4 regions of the Azospirillum sp. UENF 111221 genome follow, and region 1 is predicted to be linked to each of the others. Evidence: predicted binding sites of a transcription regulator. Region 1 holds the regulator's gene; each other region holds the start of a gene.

Region 1 (4,208 bases):
CAGGAGTTCGACAGCCCGAAGACGCTGTCGGCCTTCGGCCTCGGCCTTGTGCTGTTCCTCGTCACGCTCTGCCTCAACATGGTCGCCCTGCGGGTGGTCCGGACCTATCGGGAAAAATATGACTGACCTCGTCGAGCGGGACGCGGCGGCCGTGACGCCCTCCCCCGCCTCAACCACCCCGCCGAAGTCGCGCCTGCGCAGCGAGGCCTTCGCCCGCCGTCTGCGCGCCCGCCATGCCGCGGAGCGCCGCTTCCGGCTGGCCGGCGCCGCCGCGGTGGCGCTGGCGGCGCTGATGCTGGTTCTGCTGCTGGGCTCCATCGTCGCCAAGGGCGCCAGTGCCTTTTGGGAAGCGCGCATCCGGCTGGAGGTGACGCTGGACCCGGCGGAGGTCGCCGACCGCAACTACGCCGCCCCGCTGCGCCGGGCGCTCTACGCCCAGTTCCCCCAGGTCACCGACCGCGCCGGCCGCCGCGTGCTGAACGACCTGCTGTCGTCGGGGGCACCCTACGAGCTGGAGGCGATGGTGGCGAAGAACCCGGCGCTGGCCGGCACCACGCAGACGATCTGGGTCCGCGCCGACGACCAGATCGACCAGCTGGTGAAGGGCGGCTACCGCCGCGACCTGCCGGAGAGCGAGCGCGGGCTCAGCGACGCCAAGGTCGCCGCCGCCGACGCGCTGCTGGCCTCCGGCGCGCTGGCGCAGGGCTTCAACACCACCCTGTTCACCGCCGGCGACAGCCGCGAGCCGGAACAGGCCGGCATCGGCGGCGCCATCGCCGGCTCGCTGCTGACCCTGCTGGTGACCATGGCGCTGTCGGTGCCGACCGGCATCGCCGCCGCGGTCTATCTGGAGGAGTTCGCGCCGAAGAACCGCTGGACCGACCTGATCGAGGTGAACATCAACAACCTCGCCGCGGTGCCATCGATCATCTTCGGCCTGCTCGGCCTCGCGGTGTTCCTCGGTTTCTTCGGCATGCCGCGCTCCGCCCCGCTGGTCGGCGGGCTGGTGATGGCGCTGATGACGCTGCCGGTCATCATCATCGCGTCCCGCGTCGCGCTGAAGGCGGTGCCGCCGTCGATCCGCCAGGCGGCGCTGGGCATCGGCGCCTCGCCCTTGCAGACGGTGCTGCACCATGTGCTGCCGCTGGCGATGCCCGGCATCCTGACCGGCACCATCATCGGCATGGCCCGCGCGCTGGGCGAGACGGCGCCGCTGCTGCTGATCGGCATGGTCGCCTTCATCGTCGACGTGCCCCACGGGCTGACCGACAGCGCCACGGTGCTTCCGGTGCAGATCTACATGTGGGCCGACAGCCCCGAGCGGGCCTTCACCGAGCGCACCTCGGCGGCGATCCTGATCCTGCTCGGCGTCCTGATCCTGCTGAACGGCGCGGCCGTGATCCTGCGCAAGATTTTCGAGAGACGGTGGTGAGCGTCATGAGCATTCAGAACCCGCTGAAGCTGCGGCCCCGCGCCGAAGACCGCCCCGGTCAACGCGCGGGTGCCGCCCTGCCCAACAAGATGACCGCCCGCGGGGTGACGGTGTTCTACGGCGCCAAACAGGCGTTGAAGGGCATCGACCTCGACATCCAGGAAAACCGGGTGCTGGCGCTGATCGGCCCGTCCGGCTGCGGCAAGTCGACCTTCCTGCGCTGCCTGAACCGGATGAACGACACCATCGAGGGCTGCCGGGTCGAGGGGCGGATCGCGCTGGATGGCGAGGACGTCTATGGCAAGGCGGTCGATGCGGTGCAGCTGCGCGCCCGCGTCGGCATGGTGTTCCAGAAGCCGAACCCCTTCCCCAAGTCGATCTACGACAATGTCTCCTACGGCCCGCGCATCCATGGCCTGGCCTCCGGCCGCGACGAACTGGACGAGGTGGTGCAGACCTCGCTGAAGCGCGCCGGGCTGTGGGGCGAGGTCAAGGACCGCCTGCGCGAACCCGGCACCAGCCTGTCCGGCGGCCAGCAGCAGCGGCTGTGCATCGCCCGCGCCATCGCCGTCAGCCCCGAGGTGATCCTGATGGACGAGCCCTGCTCGGCGCTCGACCCCATCGCGACCGCCCACATCGAGGAGCTGATCGACGAGCTGCGGGCCAACTACACCATCGTCATCGTCACCCACAACATGCAGCAGGCCGCCCGCGTGTCGCAGCGCACCGCCTTCTTCCATCTGGGCGAGATGGTGGAGTGCGACGACACCGAGGACATCTTCACCAACCCGCGCGACGAGCGCACCCAGGGCTACATCACCGGCCGCTATGGCTGAGCCCCGCCTTACCTCTGCGCCCTCCCCTCCTCCTTTGTTGAAAAGGCTGTCCCATGCCGGTTAACGTCGAGACGCGCGCTGTCAACGGAGCCACCATGAACGCGGCCCTGAAGCCGCTCGTCCTGATCGTCGAGGACGAGGCCGACATCCTGACGCTGCTGAAGTACAACCTGGAAAAGGAAGGCTTCCGCGTCGCCACCGCCAGCGACGGCGAGGAGGCCCTGCTGGCCGCCGGCGAGCAGACGCCGCACATCGTGCTGCTCGACTGGATGCTGCCGCTGATGAGCGGGCTGGAGGTCTGCCGCCAGCTGCGCCGCAACGCCAAGACCCGCGACATCCCGATCATCATGCTGACCGCCCGCGGCGAGGAAGGCGACCGGGTGCGCGGCCTGAACTCCGGCGCCGACGACTACATCACCAAGCCCTTCTCGCCGACCGAGCTGGTCGCCCGCATGCGCGCGGTGCTGCGCCGCGCCTCTCCCGGCATGACCGACGAGGTGCTGACCTTTGCCGACGTGACGATGGATCTGGCCGCCCACCGCGTCCGCCGCAACGGCCGTGACGTACACCTCGGCCCGACCGAATTCCGCCTGCTGCGCCACTTCATGCAGCATGCCGGCCGGGTGTTCTCGCGCGAGCAGCTGCTCGATCTGGTGTGGGGCCACGACGTGTATGTCGAGCCGCGTACGGTCGACGTACACATCCGCCGCCTGCGCAAGGCGATGAACGAGGAGGACGAGCTGGACCTGATCCGCACCGTGCGGTCGGCCGGCTACGCGCTCGATACCAAGTCGGTGTGAGTGCGGGGTTCGGATGGGGGTAGGATGGGGGCCAAGACCACCACAGCACTGGTGAGAAGGCCCTCGATGATCCTGCTTTTCACCGATTTCGGACTTTCCGGCCCCTACACCGGCCAGATGAAGGCGGTGTTGGCACAACAGGCGCCCGGCGTGCCGGTCATCGACCTGTTCGCCGACGCCCCCGCCTTCGACCCACAGCTGTCCGCCTATCTGCTGGCAGCCTATGCTCCGGCCTTCCCGGCTGGCAGCGTCTTTCTCTCTGTTGTCGATCCCGGCGTCGGCACTGACCGGCGGCCGGTGATGGTGGAGGCCGACGGGCGCTGGTTCGTCGGTCCGGACAACGGCCTTTTCGCCCTGATCGCGCGCCGCGCAACGTCGCTAAACGCCTGGACAATCGACTGGATCCCGGACCGGCTGTCCGCCAGCTTCCACGGCCGCGACCTGTTCGCCCCCGTCGCCGCCAGCCTTGCCACCGGCCGGGCCGTCGCGCGCAGCCCGCTCAATCCCGCCGCCATCGACCGGCCGGACTGGCCGGAGGAGCTGCCGCGCATCGTCTATGTCGATGTCTACGGCAACGTCATGACTGGCCTGCGGGCCTCCGCCCTGCCCGCCGACGCGGTGCTGACCGCCGGTGGCGCCCGCGTCGCCCGCGCCCGCACCTTCGGCGCCGTCGGGCCGGGGCAGCCGCTGTGGTACGAAAACTCCAACGGGCTGGCCGAGATCGCCGTCAACCGCGGGCGGGCCGACCGGGTGCTGGGACTGGCCGTGGGCGACCTGGTGACGGTAGAGTCCTGAGCGGGCCCAAAAGAAAACCGCCCGGAAGCGGGTGCTTCCGGGCGGCTGCTGCGTCGATCAGGTGCTTGTCCGATCGGGCGTCTCGGGTCGGATGTCCTCAGGCTCAGTCGTTGTTGCGCTGGCCCAGGAACTGCAGCAGGAACTGGAACAGGTTGATGAAGTCCAGGTACAGCGTCAGGGCGCCCATCAGGGCCAGCTTGCCGGTGCTCTCGTGATCGTAGCCCTCGGCGTAGCTTTCCTTGATCGCCTGGGTGTCGTAGGCGGTCAGGCCGGTGAAGATCAGCACGCCGATGGCGGAGATCGCGAAGTGCAGGGCCGGCGACTGGAAGAAGATGTTCGCCAGGC
Region 2 (4,208 bases), 600 kb from region 1:
TTGCCCAGCGCGATGGACAGCGCCATCACCAGGCTGTTCAGCATCATGGTGCGGACGGGCGTGTACATGGCGCGGTCGCCGGCCTCGCCCACCCAGGCCTGGGCGTAGTTGGTCAGCCCCTGCCCGCCCGGCCACAGCGGCAGGCCGCCGCGGCCGATGGTGCCGGAATCCCAGGTGGAGCCGATCAGCGTCACATAGATCGGATAGGCGAAGATCAGGACGCCGACGATCAGGACGATGTGCGGCAGCAGATCGATGAAACGGGTCGGCTTCATGAGTAGTGGACCTTGCGCTCGACGAAGCGGAACTGCACCGCGGTCAGCGCGATGACGATCACCATCAGGATTACCGACTGGGCCGACGATCCGCCGAGGTCGTTGTTGACGACGCCGTCCTGATAGACGCGGAAGATCAGCGTCTCCGTCGCCTTGCCCGGCCCGCCCTGGGTCAGGGCATGGATGGTGCCGAAGGTTTCGAAGAAGGCGTAGACCATGTCGACCACCAGCAGGAAGAAGGTGGTCGGCGACAGCAGCGGGAAGGTGATGGTCCAGAACCGCCGCACCGGACCGGCGCCGTCGATGCTGGCCGCCTCCATCACCGACCGCGGGATCGCCTGCAATCCGGCCAGGAAGAAGATGAAATTGTAGGACACCTGCTTCCAGCTGGCGGCCATGATCACCATCGTCAGCGCCTGCCCGCCGTTCAGCCGGTAATCCCAATCATAACCCAGCGCCCGCAGCGCCCGGCCGAAGGACCCGATGTCGGGGTTGAAGATGAACATCCACAGCACCGCCGCGACGGCCGGGGCCAGCGCATAGGGCCAGATCAGCAGCGTCTTGTAGGCCCGCGCACCCTTGATCTTGGAATCGGCCAGCACCGCCAACAGCAGCGCCAGCCCCATCGCCAGCACGGTCACCGCCAGGCTGAAGACGACCGTGACCTTCAGCGTGTCGAGATAGTTCGGGTCGCCCAGCACATTGGTGAAGTTCTCGAACCAGAACGAATTCGCTGCGGATGCCGAAGGCGTCCTGCAGATGCACCGACTGCCAGATCGCGTTGGCGGCCGGCCAGATGAAGAACACCAGCGTCACGGCCACCTGCGGCGCCAGCAGCAGGTAGGGCAACAGCCGGTTGTCGAAGGTGACGCGACGCTGCAAAGGATGGTCTTTCGTCAATGGTAAACGGCGCCATCCCTCCCCCGCCACCGGGCGGGAGAGGGATGGTGTTGCAGGCGATCTCAGCCCTTGTTGGCGCGCTCGAAGTTGCGCAGCACGGTGTTGCCGCGCTTGATCGAGGCGTCCAAGGCCTGCTTGGCGTCCTGCTGGCCCTGGAAGGCCTTCTCAAGCTCTTCCTGGATGATGTTGCGGATTTCCGGCAGGTTGCCCAGCCGCAGGCCCATGCTGTTCTCGGTGGTCGGCGTCCGGGTCAGCTGGGCGGCCGGCACGTCGGCGCCGGGATTCTTCTCGTAATAGCCCTGCGCCTTGGCGAGGTCGAAGCCCTTCATCGTCACCGGGACATAGCCGGTGTCCATGTGCCACTTGGCATCGACCTCGGGCCGGGCGAGATAGGTGAAGAACTGCGACACCGCCTTGTATTCGGCCGGCGTGCGCTTGGGCGAGGTCATCACCCAGAAGGCGGCGCCGCCGATGATGCTGTTCTTCGGGCCGTCCTTGGCAAATTCCGGCCAGTAGGGCAGCGGAGCGGCACCCCAGGCGAAGGTCGCCTCCTTCAGGATGCGGCTGCGCAGGCCCGACGAGGCGTGGATCATCGCGCATTCGCCCGACGGGAACAGGGCGTCGGGCTTGTTGTCGCGGCCGCCATACTTGAACAGGCCGTCCTTCTGCATGTCGATCAGCGTCTGGACATGCTTGACGTAGAGCGGGGCGTCGATCTTCAGCTCGGCGTTCAGGCCGCCGAAGCCGTTGGCCTGGCTGGCGAAGGGCGTGTTGTGGATGGCGCCCAGCTGTTCGAACTGCGCCCACACCGGCCAGGCGGTGGTGAACGGACAGGTGGAGCCCGAGGCCTTCAGCTTCTTCGTCGCCTCGATCATCTCCGGCCAGGTCGCCGGCGGCTTGTTGGGATCGAGGCCGGCCTTCTGGAAGGCGTCCTTGTTGTAGAACATGATGGTGCTGGAGCTGTTGAACGGCAACGCCATCATCTTCCCGTCCTTGGACGAGTAATACCCCTTCACCGCCGGGATGTAGGCGTCGGCGTCGAAGGACGCGCCCGTCTCCTGCATCAGCTGGTAGACCGGCTTCACCGCCGGACCGGCGGCCATCATGGTGGCGGTCCCGACCTCGAACATCTGCACGATGTGCGGCGCGTTGCCGGCGCGGAAGGCGGCGATGGCCGCCTGCATCGTCTCCGGATAGCTGCCCTTGTAGGAGGCGTTGACCTGGACCGCCTGCTGGCTGTCGTTGAAGTCCTTGGCAATCTGCTCCAGCTGGCCGCCCAGCGGCTGCGGCAGGCCGTGCCAGAAATCGACCACGGTCTTCTGCTGCGCGAGCGCCGAACCCGGCAATGCCGCGGCGAACAGCAGGGCGGAAGCGGAGGCGGCGCCCGTCAGGAGGGCAAGCTTGCGGCGGGTCAACATGCGGTGGGTCTCCCTATCCCGGTATGGTTCGCGGTTGTCATGAGGGCAACGGGTTGCCGTCCCGCGACGCTTTCGTGAAGTTTTGGTGGCAATCGCCAACGTTGCTGTGTGCGATTGCGAAAAAGACCGGCAGCGTGATGATCGCTTCCGAAACTGTTTGGTTGCTCTAACCGTCACACTGCGCACGCACACGAGGGTCTGTCAAGGCGTCGCATTACAGTTTTGTGACGTGAAAATCGCGGCGATGGAATGTTGCAGAGCGAAAACGCGCAAGTGCGGAACGGCTAACGCGGGCAGGCGGCATCCGTCCGGCGGATGGGTGCCGGAGCCCCCGCCCGTCCGGCCATCAGGCTGCGGCTCAACAGGCGGCGCAGGGCGGCCGGATCGCAGGGCTTGTGGACCAGGGGAAAGCCGCTGCGGTCGACGCTGCGCAGCCGGTCGGGGTCGGTGTCGCCGGTGACGATGACGCCCGGCACCCGCCGGCCGCAGCGGGCACGGACCGCCTGGATGGCGTCGATGCCGGTCTCCGGTCCCGACAGCCGCAGGTCGGACAGCACGAGGTCGGGCGCCGCAGCACCGCCCCCCAGCCCGGCACAGGCTTCGTCGATGCCGCGGGCGGGGATGACCGCATAGCCCCAGCCGCGCAGCAACAACCCGATCCCCTCAAGCTGCACCGCGTCGTCCTCGATCACCAGCACCGTGCCGGTCACCGCAGGAGCGGCAGCGAAGGACGACCGCCCGGCCGCCGGCTCCGGCTCGCTGTCGCCGAACTCGTCGCCCGAGCGGTCGCCGTCATTGCCGGCCAGCGGCACCTCCACCGCGAAGACGGAGCCCTTGCCGAGCCTGGAGCGCACCGTCACCGGATGCCCCAGCACCTGCCCCAGCCGCCGCACGATGGCAAGGCCTAGACCCAGACCCTGCTTGCGGTCGCGCCCCGGATTGCCGAGCTGGTGGAAATCCTCAAAGATCACGGCATGGTTGGACGGGTCGATGCCGACACCGGTGTCCCAAACCTCGATGCGCAGGAACTCGCCGCGCCGCCGTGCCGCCAGCAGGACTCCGCCCTTCAGCGTGTAGCGCAGGGCGTTGGCCATTATCGGCCGCAGCAGCCGTTCCATCAGCGCCGGGTCGCTGGTGATGTGGGCGTCGAACGGGTGGATGTTCAGGCGTAGCCCCTTCGCCTCCGCCTCCGGGCCGAACTCCTCCAGCATCTTGGCGAACAGTTCGTCGACCGGGAAGGTCTGCGGCTTGGCGGTGACCAGCCCGGCCTCCAGCGCCGAGACCTCCAGCAGGGCGCGCAGCAGCGCCTCGCCGCCGAGGATCGCCTGCTCCAGCTTGTTCGCCAGCTCGATGGAGGCCGGATCGGTCAGCCTGCCGCTCAACAGATGGTGGAACAGGTGCATCGCCTGGAAGGGCTGGCGCAGGTCGTGGCTGGCCGCCGACAGGAACTTGCCCTTGGCGGTGCGGGCGCGCTCGGCATCGGCGCGGGCCTGCGCCGCCTCCGCCCTTGCTTGCGCCAAGGCGGCCGCCCCGGCGTCGGCCACGAGAGCCACCGCGTGGATACGGCCATCGGCGCCCGTGACCGGCGTCAATGCCGGCGTGACGGGAAAGCCGG
Region 3 (4,208 bases), 980 kb from region 1:
AACGTCGTCGTCATCCATGACGAGCTGGACCTGCCCCCCGGCAAGATCCGGGTGAAGAAGGGCGGCGGCCATGGCGGCCACAACGGCCTGCGCTCCATCGACGCGCACATCGGCAAGGACTACTGGCGCGTCCGGCTCGGCATCGGCCACCCCGGCAACAAGGATCTGGTCAGCGGCTATGTGCTGCACGACTTCGCCAAGGCCGACCAGGGCTGGATCGACCCGCTGCTGGACGCCGTCTCCGACAACCTGCCGCTGATCGTGGACGGCCGGCCGGAGCTGTTCATGAACAAGGTGACGGTGGCGACGCAGGGCAGATAGGCCCCGCCGGCCTTGCCGGTTCAGGCCCCTCTCCCACTTCGCGTTTGCGCTTTGGTCCCCATCGTAGGATAAAGCGCGTCAATTCCAGCATTTCCGACGGCGAGCACCCAACCATGGGCTTCAATTGCGGCATCGTCGGCCTGCCGAACGTCGGCAAGTCGACCCTTTTCAACGCGCTGACCGCCACCCAGGCGGCCGAGGCGGCGAATTTCCCCTTCTGCACCAAGGAGCCGAACGTCGGCCGCGTCAGCGTCCCCGACCCGCGGCAGGACAAGCTGGCCGAGATCGCCAAGTCGCAGAAGGTCATCCCGACCCAGCTGGAGTTCGTGGACATCGCCGGCCTGATCCGCGGCGCGTCGAAGGGTGAAGGGCTGGGCAACCAGTTCCTCGCCAACATCCGCGAAGTGGACGCCATCGTCCATGTGCTGCGCTGCTTCGAGGACGACGACATCACCCATGTCGAGGGCAATGTCGATCCGCTGCGCGACGCCGAGGTGGTCGAGACCGAGCTGATGCTCGCCGACATGGAAAGCCTTGAGCGCCAGCTGACCAGCCTGCAGAAGAAGGCCAAGGGCGGCGACAAGGACAGCAAGATCAAGGCCGACCTGATGGAGCGCGCCCTGAAGGTGCTGCAGGACGGCAAGCCCGCCCGCGTGGTCGAGGTCTCCGACGAAGAGAAGCCGGTGTTCAAGCAGTTCATGCTGCTGACCTCCAAGCCGGTGCTCTATGTCTGCAACGTCGAAGAGGCGTCGGCCGCCACCGGCAACAGCTTCTCGGCCAAGGTCGCCGAGAAGGCCAAGGCCGAGAATGCCGAGGTCGTCGTCATCTCCGCCGCCATCGAGTCCGAGGTCGCCCAGCTGTCCGACCCGGCCGAGAAGGCCGAGTTCCTTGAATCGATGGGGCTGGAGGAAACCGGCCTGAACAAGCTGATCCGCGCCGGCTTCAAGCTGCTGGACCTGATCACCTTCTTCACCGTCGGCCCGAAGGAGACGCGGGCCTGGACCGTGCGCCGCCACGCCAAGGCTCCGGAAGCCGCCGGCGTCATCCACACCGATTTCGAACGCGGCTTCATCCGCGCCGAAACCATCGACTACAACAGCTACGTCACGCTGGGTGGCGAGCAGGGGGCGAAGGACGCCGGCAAGATGCGCCAGGAAGGCAAGGAATATGTCGTCCAGGACGGCGACATCTTCCACTTCCGCTTCAACGTCTGAGACTCGAATGACCAGGGAGATGGGGGCTTTGTCGCCCCCTTCCCCCTACGCTGTCATCCAACTGTCATATTGTCGTAACAATCCGCGCGCCCTACCCTTCAGTTAGGGGTGCCGCCTGACCGCATCCCCGATCCGACAAAGGGGGTGCGATGCAGGCGACACGGGTGCTGCTGGAACTCGCCGGAAATGTCGTGCTGCTCCTGTGGGGGCTGCACATGGTGCAGAGCGGGCTGACCCGTGCGCTGGGCGGCGACCTGCGCCGCATCCTGGGGGCCGGGCTGCGCAACCGCTGGACCGCCTTCCTGTCCGGCATGGGCATCACCATGCTGCTGCAGAGCAGCACCGCCACCGGCTTGATGGCGACCGGCTTCACCGCCACCGGGCTGGTGTCGCTGATGCCGGCGCTGGCGGTGATGCTGGGGGCCAATGTCGGCTCCACCCTGATCGTCCAGATCCTCGCCTTCGACGTCGCCCATGTGGCGCCGGTCCTGCTGCTCGGCGGCTTCATCGCCTTCCGCCGCGGGGCGCGGACGCGCAGCCGCGACCTGGGGCGGGTCGCCATCGGGCTCGGCCTGATGCTGCTGTCGCTGCATTTGCTGCTGGCGACCATCGCCCCGGCGGAGAATGCGCCGATACTGCGGCGGATGCTGGCGATGCTGACCGCCGATCCGGTGGTGGCGGTGGTGCTGGCGGCGCTGCTGTCCTGGGCCGCCCATTCCAGCGTCGCCGCCATCCTGCTGATCGCCTCGCTGGCCGGCGGCGGGGTGATCGGACCGGAGGCCGCGATCGCTATGGTGGCCGGCGCCAATCTGGGCAGCGCCGTCAATCCGGTGATCGAGGGACCGGGGGGCGACGGCCGCAACCCGGCGGCCCGGCGGCTGCCGGTCGGCAATTTGATCAACCGCCTCGTCGGCTGCCTCATCGTCGTGCCGCTGCTGGAGCCGATCACCGCCGGCCTGCAAGCGGTGTCGCCGGACGCCACCCGGCTGGCCGCCAACTTCCACCTCGCCTTCAATCTGGCGATGGCCGGGCTGTTCATCGGCCCGCTGCCCTGGTTCGCTCGAGCACTGACACGGATGTTCCCGGAGCGGGTGGCGGTCGCCGACCCGGCCATGCCGCTCTATCTCGACCGCAGCGCGCTGCGCATCCCCCACCTCGCCATCGCCAACGCATCGCGCGAGGCGTTGCGCATGGCCGATACGGTGGACGCCATGCTGCGCGGTGCGCTGGACGTGATCCAGACCGACGACCGCAAACGGGTGCAGGAGATCCGTCGGATGGACGATGTGCTGGACCGGCTGCACGAGGCGATCAAGGGCTATCTCACCCAGATCAATGTCGAGGATCTGGACGAGCGTGACGCCGGCCGGATGTCGGACGTGCTGACCTTCACCATCAACCTCGAGCATGTCGGCGACATCGTCGACTGCAACCTTATGGAGACGGCCTCGAAGAAGATCCGGCGCAAGCTGCGCTTCTCCACCGAGGGGGCCGGCGAGATCGCCGGCATGCTGGAAAGGTTGAGCGAAACCCAGCGGCTGGCCGCTGCCGTCTTCGTGTCGCGCGATGTCCGCTCCGCCCGCGCGCTGATCCACGAAAAGGAGGTGATCCGCGATCTGGAGACCAGCGCCACCGAGGCGCATTTCGCCCGCCTGCGCGCCGGCCGCAAGGAAAGCGTGGAGACCAGCGCGCACCACCTCGACATCCTGCGTGACCTGCGCCGGATCAACGCCCACTTGGTTGCCGCCGCCTATCCGGTACTCGATCAATCGGGTGAGCTGCTGCCCAGTCGTCTCAAACGGGGAGCAGCGCGGGCGTGACCGTTCACGTCCTATTGGGGAACCGCCCCGCTTCGGCTTCGACCTTTTCTTGTCACCAGCGCAGCAACGTTAACACTTTCGTAACCATATAAAATTCGTCAAGCTCTTTCGCGACATGGTTAACAAATCCTTCCTGTGGTTGTTATGGCAGCAAGCCCCAGGGGAAATGTCGGGCCGAGGAATGGTTGTCGAGAGGGAGCGGACGGTGGCGAACACGCACGCGACGTCGAACGGACCCGCGAACGGACCCGGTACACAGGGGATATCCGACGCCGGCTTCGCCGCGCGGGTGCGCGACGCCATCGACCGGCAGGAACTGTCCCTGGTCTTCCAGCCCCAGGCCGACGTCATCACCAACCGCCTGACCGGGTTCGAGGCTTTGTCGCGCTGGCGCCTGTCCGACGGCACCATGCTGCCCCCCGATGTCTTCGTGCCGATGGCCGAGCAGGGAGAGGCGATCCACCTGCTCGGCGAATGGACCCTGCGGACGGCCTGTGTCGCAGCGACCGGCTGGCTGCGCGCCGGCTATCCTGACATTCCGGTGTCGGTCAACCTGTCGGCGCGGCAGCTCGACGATCCGGGGCTGGTGCTGAAGGTGCTGGGTATCCTGGCGGAAACCGGCCTGCCCGCCGCCAACCTGAAGCTTGAGCTGACCGAAACCAGCATGTTCAGCCAGACCGCCGAGGCACGCGAGGCGCTGCTGCGGTTGCGGGGCGCCGGGATCAGGCTGGTGCTGGACGATTTCGGCACCGGCTGGTCCTCGCTGGCGACCCTGCGCCGGGTGCCGGTGGAGGCGCTGAAGATCGACAAGCAGTTCGTCCAGGCGATGGTGGAGGACCGAGACGCCGCCGCC
Region 4 (4,208 bases), on a different contig from region 1:
ACGTGTGGGAATGGTGGCTGAAATACCCGCAGATCGCCGACCACGTCGATTACCTGACCATCCACCTGCTGCCCTATTGGGAGGATGTGCCGGCCGGCGTCGAGGCGGCGACCGAGCGCATCCGCCAGAGCTACCGAACCATCGCCCACCGCTTTCCCGGCAAACCGATCCTGGTCGGCGAGACCGGCTGGCCGACTCAAGGCCGCTCGCGCGGGGCCGCCGTGCCGGGGCTGGTCAACAAGGCGAAGTTCGTCAATGCCTTCGTCCGCATGGCCGAGCAGGAGGGCTTCGACTACAACGTGATCGAAGCCTTCGATCAGGAATGGAAGGCCAAGCTTGAGGGCACGGTCGGCGGCCATTGGGGCCTGTACAACGCCGACCGCACGCCGAAATTCTCGCTGGCCGGGCCGGTCGTCGGCAATGTCGCGTGGCCCTGGCTGTTCGCGGCGTCGAGCGGGCTGGCGCTGGTGCTACTGGGCGGGCTGTCGCTGCTGCGCCGCCATGTGCCGGGCACCGGCTGGGTCGTGCTGATCCTGCTGGCGCAGGCGTTGTCCACCCTCTATATCCGCGCCGCCTTCCTGGCGGAGCATGGCAAGCATTACTGGCAGGACACCACGCTGGCGGTGGCGATGCTGGCGCTGACCGCGGCGCTGGCGCTGGCGGTTCTGCTGACCGCCCACCGCACGCTGGCGAGCGGCGGTCTGGCGAGCGAGCCGCTGGCCGGCCTGCGCCATGCCCGCCCGGCCCTGACCCGCACCGAGCGGGTGGGGCGGTGGAGCGCCGTGGCGCTGGGCGTCGCGGCGCTGGTCTGGTCGCTGCTGATCGTCTTCGACGGCCGCTACCGCGACTTCCCCAACCCGTACCTGCTGATCCCGGCGGTGGCGCTGCCGGCGCTGGGCCTGATCCGCGCCGCCCGCCGGCCGGTGGGGACGGAGACGCAGGGCGCGCTGGGCATCGCCAGCCTGTTCCGTCCGGCGATTCCCGTCGCCGACGGCGAGCCGCGCGGCCTGTGCGGCGCCGTCCGCCGCCTGCCGGTCGAGTTGGCTCTGGGCTTCGGCCTGCTGCTGGCGGCGCTGCTGACCGTGGTGGCGGAGGGCTTCGTGCCGCTCGAATCGCTGATCTACGGCCAACTGCCCTTCATGGAGGCGCTGCACGAGGTCGAATGGACCCGGCCGAACTGGGAAGCGCTGGGTTGGGCAGCCTTGCAGGTCCTGCTGGCGCTGCCCTTCCTGGCCGGGGTGTGGAGCGCCCGGCGTCCGCTTCGGCGAATTTGAAGAAAGTCAGGTCCGGATCAGCCCGTCCTGCTTCGTCGGTTCCGGAGCAGGGGCCGGGCCGGGCGCCGGAGCGGCGGGCGGCGTCAGCTGCCAGTTGTCCAGGGCCCGTTTCAGCGCGTCGAGCCCGGCGCCGGCCGAGTTTTTCGCCTCGTCCGCCGCGCGGGTGATGGCGGCGCAGAGGTCGGCGCGGCGCTTGGGATCGTTGCGGCTTTCCTCCAGCGCGCGGCCGACATCGTCGGTCGTGCCGCCGCCCTTGGCGTCGGGCGGCACCGCCTTCGGGTCGATCCCCAGCAGCGGCAGCAGATACTCCCGCCCCTTCTCGCGCGCCACCGCCGCGGCCTTGTCGCCGAAACGCTCCGCCGCCGCGACCCCGGTGTCCCAGGTGCTGAGCGCCGCCGAGACGGTCGGGCTGCACCGGCCGGCCGGGTCGCCGGGTGGAACCGTCTGGGCATGCAGCGGGGCGGCGCTCAGCAGCAGGACGGCGAGCGCCGGCATGGCAAGGCGGAGAGCGGGGGATGGGCACGTCATGGGCGGAACCCTGCGGTCGGGGGAGGGGCTTTGTGAGATTTGGGAAGGCGGCCGGCGGCTTTCCATGGTCCCTGGTTATGGGGCCGGCCCAACCGGTTTGCCGGATTGGTTGGAAGGGTGAAAAGCGGCGATGTGCCGCGACCTGTGGCGATTTTGCTACCAAATGACTGTTTCATGACCTTTACATGACATGCCGCCGCTGCACCGCACCGCGAAGCGTGCTAAGAGCAGCGCCAAACCATTCCAGTCTACGCGAGTCACCGTCCCATGCTGCTGCGCGCATTCCGTTCGCTGATGCCGAAGGAGGAACGCTTCGTCGACCAGTTCGTCGAGCAGGCCCGCCACATCGTGGCAGCATCCATCGCACTGGAAGCGGTGATGGATTCCGGACCGGACGACCGCGCGCAGAAGGTCGCAGCGCTGAAGCGGGTGGAGAAGGACGCCGACCGCATCGCCAAGGATGCCGGGCGCGACCTGCACCGCGCCTTCATCACCCCCTTCGACCGCTCGGACATCCTGTCGCTGATCAACGCGCTGGACGACGCCATCGACCTGATGGACGAGGTGCCGCGCCATGCCGGCCTCTACGGCATCGAGGCGTTCGACGAGCCGATGCGCCGCTTCGTCGCCCTGATCCGCCAGCAGGCCGACGTGCTTGTCGAGCTGATGCCGCTCCTGGGCGCCATCGCCCGCAACGCCGAGCGGATCGACCATCTCTGCGGCCGGCTGTCCGACATCGAGGACGAGGCCGACGATATCCTGCGCAGCGCGCTCCAGTCGCTGATCGCGGAAAAGCCGGACATGATCGCCTTCCTCGGCCGGCGCGAGCTGTACGAGATGCTGGAGGCGGTGACCGACCGGTGCGACGACGTCGGCGACTTGGTCGCGGGCATCACGCTCGATCAGGTCTGAGGCGGTCCCGGTCATGGAGGCCCTGCAGCTCGGCCTGCCGGCGATCGCCGTCATCGTTCTGGTGGCGCTCGCCTTCGACTTCATCAACGGCCTGCACGACGCGGCGAACTCCATCGCCACCGTGGTGTCGACCCGCGTGCTGTCGCCCAAGCTGGCCGTCCTGTGGGCGGCCTTCTTCAACTTCATCGCCTTCCTGTTCTTCGGCCTGCATGTCGCCACCACCATCGGCACCGGGCTGGTCGATCCGCTGGTGATGGACCCGGCGGTGATCCTGGCGGCGCTGATCGGCGCCATCGGCTGGAACCTGATCACCTGGTATCTCGGGCTGCCGTCCTCGTCGTCGCATGCGCTGGTCGGCGGCATCGCCGGGGCGGGCATCGCCAAGGCCGGCTTCGGCGCCATCATCGCCAGCGGCTTCACCAAGACGGCGGTCGCCATCGTGCTGTCGCCGGGCATCGGCCTCTTGCTGGCGCTGCTCCTGATGCTGGTGCTGTCCTGGGCGCTGCGCCGGGCCGCCCCCTTCGCGGTCGACCGCCAGTTCCGGCACTGGCAGCTGGTTTCGGCGGCGCTGTACAGCCTGGGCCATGGCGGCAACGACGCGCAGAAGACGATGGGCATCATCGCCGTCCTGCTGTTCAGCCAGGGCATGCTGGGCGATACCTTCCACGTGCCCTTCTGGGTGATCATCGCCTGCCAGCTGGCGATGGGGCTGGGCACCATGATGGGCGGCTGGCGGATCGTCCGCACCATGGGGTCGCGCATCACCGACCTGAAGCCCTACCAGGGCTTCTGCGCCGAGACGGCGGGCGCCATCACCCTGTTCGGCGCGACGTGGCTGGGCATCCCGGTTTCGACCACCCACACCATCACCGGCGCCATCGTCGGCGTCGGCTCCGCCCGCCGCACCTCGGCGGTGCGCTGGGGGCTGGCGGGCCGAATCGTCTGGGCCTGGGTGCTGACGATTCCCGCCTCCGGCATCGTCGCCTGGCTGTCCTACCTGCTGGTGGCGAGCGTCCTGCACCCGTAAGGGCCTCGATTTGGGGGAGAACACCCTGTGAACGAGGGGGCGGATACCAGTACGATCGGATAAGCCCTTCGTGACGCAGCCCGCCCTTGACCCGCAAGGGCGGGAACGGCAGGATCGGTCCGGTGGAGACAGGATACCGGTCATGCCGCATATCGAACGCACCGACCAAGGTGAGCAGTATGTGCTTCCCGGCACCGAACGCCGGACGGTCCCAGGCTTGCCTTATGCGGCGGAAGCCGACGGCCAGCTGACCCTGCATTTCTACGCCCCACCCGAGAAGACCGAGCGCCGTCCACGCCCGGCCTCGGCGCGCGCGCTCTCCGCCACGCCCCTGCCCATGGCACCGCTGCCCGCCAGCCAGGCGGAGCCGGTCGTGACCGACGCCACGCCGCAAAGCCTGTTCGGCCGGCGTCTCGCCCATTTCCCGAGGGTGTTCGAGCAGCCCTGACCCGGCTTCAGGCGGGCCT

What was found. Region 1 encodes PhoB, which activates phosphate uptake and scavenging genes when phosphate is short. Its sites were predicted from a motif close to TNTCATAAAACTGTCA; they were not measured.
Region 2: the regulator PhoB is predicted to act here: its motif matches at 2,808-2,823, upstream of ugpB (sn-glycerol-3-phosphate ABC transporter substrate-binding protein UgpB).
Region 3: the regulator PhoB is predicted to act here: its motif matches at 1,587-1,602, upstream of ACWPN3_RS19080 (Na/Pi cotransporter family protein).
Region 4: the regulator PhoB is predicted to act here: its motif matches at 1,967-1,982, upstream of ACWPN3_RS05375 (DUF47 domain-containing protein).

What each region holds. Positions count from the first base shown of each region.
Region 1 is NZ_JBSNCH010000005.1:1,957,865-1,962,072, forward strand. Features, by position in the region: gene pstC (phosphate ABC transporter permease subunit PstC) at 1-126, shown strand, start outside; gene pstA (phosphate ABC transporter permease PstA) at 119-1,432, shown strand; gene pstB (phosphate ABC transporter ATP-binding protein PstB) at 1,438-2,268, shown strand; gene phoB (phosphate regulon transcriptional regulator PhoB) at 2,364-3,068, shown strand; gene ACWPN3_RS23995 (SAM hydrolase/SAM-dependent halogenase family protein) at 3,135-3,863, shown strand; gene ACWPN3_RS24000 (Bax inhibitor-1/YccA family protein) at 3,967-4,208, opposite strand, start outside.
Region 2 is NZ_JBSNCH010000005.1:2,559,119-2,563,326, reverse strand. Features, by position in the region: gene ugpE (sn-glycerol-3-phosphate ABC transporter permease UgpE) at 1-275, opposite strand, end outside; partial or broken gene ugpA (sn-glycerol-3-phosphate ABC transporter permease UgpA) at 272-1,157, opposite strand; gene ugpB (sn-glycerol-3-phosphate ABC transporter substrate-binding protein UgpB) at 1,238-2,593, opposite strand; gene ACWPN3_RS26975 (PAS domain-containing sensor histidine kinase) at 2,878-4,208, opposite strand, start outside.
Region 3 is NZ_JBSNCH010000005.1:982,496-986,703, forward strand. Features, by position in the region: gene pth (aminoacyl-tRNA hydrolase) at 1-321, shown strand, start outside; gene ychF (redox-regulated ATPase YchF) at 435-1,535, shown strand; gene ACWPN3_RS19080 (Na/Pi cotransporter family protein) at 1,685-3,355, shown strand; gene ACWPN3_RS19085 (EAL domain-containing protein) at 3,561-4,208, shown strand, end outside.
Region 4 is NZ_JBSNCH010000002.1:183,889-188,096, forward strand. Features, by position in the region: gene ACWPN3_RS05365 (glycoside hydrolase family 17 protein) at 1-1,274, shown strand, start outside; gene ACWPN3_RS05370 (hypothetical protein) at 1,281-1,802, opposite strand; gene ACWPN3_RS05375 (DUF47 domain-containing protein) at 2,070-2,714, shown strand; gene ACWPN3_RS05380 (inorganic phosphate transporter) at 2,728-3,741, shown strand; gene ACWPN3_RS05385 (hypothetical protein) at 3,884-4,189, shown strand.